2 regions of the Pelosinus sp. IPA-1 genome follow, and region 2 is predicted to be linked to the other one. Evidence: riboswitches for the same ligand, from Rfam matches in the RefSeq annotation. Region 2 holds a riboswitch; the other holds the start of a gene.
What was found. A riboswitch is a leader RNA that binds a small molecule or an ion and turns the genes downstream of it on or off. The one in region 2 is predicted to bind cyclic di-GMP.
Positions count from the first base shown of each region.

Region 1: another riboswitch for cyclic di-GMP. It lies ahead of QSJ81_RS19650 (methyl-accepting chemotaxis protein); the one in region 2 lies ahead of QSJ81_RS22015 (methyl-accepting chemotaxis protein).

Region 1 is NZ_BSVC01000008.1:157,392-159,599, reverse strand. It holds gene QSJ81_RS19650 (methyl-accepting chemotaxis protein) at 1-1,367, opposite strand, end outside; cyclic di-GMP riboswitch class I at 1,527-1,611, opposite strand; gene hpdA (4-hydroxyphenylacetate decarboxylase activase) at 1,846-2,208, opposite strand, start outside.
Region 2 is NZ_BSVC01000010.1:135,172-137,379, forward strand. It holds gene QSJ81_RS22015 (methyl-accepting chemotaxis protein) at 1-1,036, opposite strand, end outside; cyclic di-GMP riboswitch class I at 1,109-1,194, opposite strand; gene QSJ81_RS22020 (YibE/F family protein) at 1,275-2,208, opposite strand, start outside.

The DNA.
Region 1 (2,208 bases), on a different contig from region 2:
CCACCACTCGCTGCACTAGCCGCCTGTTCCGATGTTGCCGCTACTGTCGTAGCATTCTCTACAACATGCTGAATGCTTGCTGACATTTCCTCAACTACAAGAGAAGCATCTTCCACTGCATTCGATTGTTTTTCTGTTCCTTGCGCTACCTCAGTTATCGATGTAGCTACTTGGACTGATGCATGAGCTGACTGCTCAGCACTAGCGGTCAATTCTTCTGAAGAAGCCGCCAATTGTTCTGCTGTTTGCGCCACATCTTTCATTAGATTTCGCAAGTTTTCTGCCATTTTTGCAAAGGCTAATGCTAACTGACCTATTTCATCATTAGACTTAATTATCAGATTCTGCTCTGTTAGATCGCCGCTAGCTAGTCTCTCAGCCTGCTCCGTTAGTTTTGTAACGTTTCCTGTTATTTTATTAGCCAATACCCAGCTTGCAGCAATTGAAATTATAATGCCGATTAAAGCAATCAATCCAAACTCATAACCTAACTGTTTAACTTGGCTATAAACATCTTCTTTATCAACGGTAATACCTAGCACCCATCCAGTAGATGGTACCTTGGTATAAATCATTAATTTTGTTACGTTATTCTCTTCATAACTTTGAACACCACTATCTTGAGATAACATTTCTTTTGCCATCTGTTTCAATTGTGGATTCTCATTAATATTAGTCGAAACTTTGCTCGAATCTGGGTGTGCTAACATAATCCCTTTTTGATCTACAATAAAACCGTTTCCTTTCCCATGTAAATTAATCTCTTTAATTCTCTCACTTAAAATATCTAGTGTAATATCAATTCCAACAATACCTCTCGTATTTCCAGCCGTATTTTTCAACGGCACAACTGCTGATACAATATACTTTTTAGTTAATGCATCAACATAGGCATCAGTAAAGGTTAATTTATTTGTTTCTTTTCCTTGCTTGTACCACCCACGTTTACGAGGGTCATACCCCTCTGGAAGGGCTGATCCTGAGCCATCAATCATCCTGCCATCTTCTAATCCTACGTACAAATCAAGTACGCCAGGATCTGACTTATAATTTTGTACAAATGAGGCTGGTATATCATTATCACCTAATACTACTTGAATGTTTTGAGTAGTCACTGCTGCCGTTTGCGCCTTTGTTAATAACCAACCATCTAACTGTTTTGAGTGGCTGTTAACAATAGAAAACATTTCATTTTTGATATTTTCCGTTACTTGTTTTTTAGCATCAAGATATCCCATGATTGCAACTGCCAATAAAGCAGAACTCGTAATAAGCACCAACGCTAAAAACTTCATTTTTAATTTCATATGTACACCACTTTCCAATTTAATTTCCAACTTCAAAATTTCATCTTCATCTTGAACCACTTCATAGCTTCGTTGCTCATTCAGCTAGTGCTTAGCATTTTAAAATTTCGTACATATCCATTATATCAACAATTCCATTACTCTTTTGTTAACCTTTTGGGAAAGTGTTTACCTCCTTTTAATAACAAAAACTGCTAGGTATCATTATGTAAATTTACAAAATGCAACCTGGCAGTCATGAATTAATATTGTTAGACCCATGGCTTTGCGTCCCTACCTTTCGATAGGTTTGCCTATATAGTTATAAATTGTCATTTTCGACACAAAAATATAAACTCCTCTAAAATATGTCATTTTCTTCATATCTCTAAAAGTTCTAGTTTACTATTCTTGATATAAACAAATTTTATCTGTGACATAATAAAAGCTGCTATCAACTCATTTTGCCGCATTAAATATACTTACATAAAAAGCTAGCAATTTTCTCACTGGAAATTGCTAGCTTTTATGCTTTTTTAGAATCAGAAAACTTAATAGATTAAAACGCTGTATCATGACCAATATAGCAGGCTATATCATTCCGCAGAAATAGGTCCTGTATTTCTTCCATCTTGGCATCGCTTACACTACCACTATTTGCATACTCATAAATTTTCCCTAGTTGGCGCCATTTCGATTCGCCTAGTGCATGAAAAGGTAGAATGTTAATTTCAAATAGATTATTTACCTGCATAAAGTGTATCAACTTTGACATATTCTCAAAATCGTCATTAAAACCACCGATAACTGGCACTCTGATGATAATCCTTCCCTGCCACTGTGAATTAGCAAGGGAAGATATATTGGAAAGAATAATATCATTATATACCCCAGTTTTTTCTTTATGCTTTTGTCTGTCCAT
Region 2 (2,208 bases):
CTGCCTTAGAAGTTCTATCGGATACCTCTCTCATTTTCGTTGCATTTAGGGCAACTTGTTCAATACCCGTGGATAACTGTTCCACTACGCTAGTAGTTGTAGTTACTGCACTAGCTTGGGATTCAGCCCCTTGGGCTACTTCACTAATGGTAGCTGCTACCTGATTGGTAGCTTGCGCTGATTGTTCCGCACTTGCTGTCAATTCTTCTGAAGACGCTGCCACCTGTTCAGCTGATTCAATCACCTGACGGACAACTCTTTTTAGATTATCAGCCATCTTATTTAAACCATGGCCTATTTCACCGATTTCATCCTGCTCAGCGATTTTTACGTTTTCTAGACCTAAATTCCCATTTGCGATTTCAGCTAAAAAAGTTCCTACAATTCCTAATCTGCTGACAATCATAGTAGATAGTTTCCATCCCAGTAAAATACTTAGTAAAGCAAAAAATCCTGTTAGTGAGAAAATGACTTTACCTGCAAAACTAGCATGTTCTTCCCCTTCTCGATTGGCTCTATCACTTTTTTCCGCCATATAGTTTGCCAATTCTTGGAGGGTTATATTTACCGCTTCTAGTTTACCTGCTGCCTGCTGGGTAAAATATGTATAGGCTTCTTGCTTTTTCCCTTGTTTTGCTAGATCTATTGCTTTTTGGCGCTCTGTCCGATACTGACCAATTGCTTCTTTTAGTTTAAGAAATTTCTCTTGCTCATATGGAGTTAGTTTTTGACTTTCATAGGCTGTTAAAGTTTTGTCCGTTTCTAACGCTAATGTTTTTATTTCAGTTGTTAACTTATCTTCTGTTCCCTTATCTACATTACCAAAAATAAGTTCCAGAATCATTCCGTGAACTGCCCTAAAATTATGACGAGTCTCATTTAATCTTTTAATAGACAAAAGATTTTCATTGTACATAATTTTCATTTCATTGCTCATAGCATTTGTATAATAATACCCTATCGAACCTACCGTGAGCATAGCCAGTGAAACTACTAAAATAATGGTAAGAATTTTCCCCTTAATTTTAAGTTGCAAAATAATCCTCCTAAAATAAAAAAATTAGCATCAGTTCACTATGTCCTGCTGCTAATTACAATTCCGAATTGAACCGGCAGCTTGGCAGTCATAGAATAGAATCCCTTAGACCCATAGCTTTGCGTCCTTATCTTTTGATAAGTTTGCCCAATATTATATTACCTAAATTTTCTTTATTCTACATTATATTACATATAATGTCAATATAACCAAATTCTTTTTGTACTATAAAAATCTATCATTTTTTGTCGATTCGGTTTAGAAGCAGGGCCGTAATGGCAGCTGTTAGTGGAATGGAGCAGATCAATCCAATGCTCCCTGTCAGAGCCCTCGTTATTTCTGTAGCAACAATATTTAAATTCATAACTCGTACTAAGGACACATTCTCTTGGGATGTAATCAGAAAAATCAAAGGTAAGGAACTCCCCGTATAAGCTAAAATTAAGGTATTTGCCATAGTTCCCATAACATCTCGTCCAACGTTTATACCAGATTTAAATATTTCTATAAAGCCATAATGAGGACAAGACTTTTTAATTTCAAATTGGGTAGAGGCAATCGATATCGTTACATCCATCACAGCACCTAGGGATCCTAAAATAATTCCTGCAAATAGAACTTCTTGAAAGTTCATAAAGGATAATGTAGTGACTTTGAGCATCATAGCTTCTTCACTATCTAAACCTGTTAAATGCATCATTGAAATCGAAATTGCTGCTAAAATCCCTGCAATAACAACACCGCTTACAGTACCAATGATTGCCCCCCAGGTCTTTGCATTCCAACCACTAATTGTAATCTGCGTTACGGTAGCAATCACTGCACAAACAAGCATGGTAGCTAAAATAAAGTTCCAATGATAACTCAAAATAAGGGGAATCATACCCTTAAGAATCAAAATTACAGAAAAACAAATAACAAACAAGGTCTTAACACCAATCTTTTTCCCTAACAACAATAATGATAAAATAAAGACACCGACTAATATATACATAGGGAAAAGGCGATTATAATCCGCAACATGGTATTGTTTTACACTTTGTGTCTCGTTTACAGCCAAAATAATTTTATCACCAGGACTAGGGTTTATGTCAAACAATGGCTGGTTGGTAGTATAATTGATACTCTGCACCTCTTTACCAGCTTCTGGCCCTGTTGTAAGTTGAATCGTT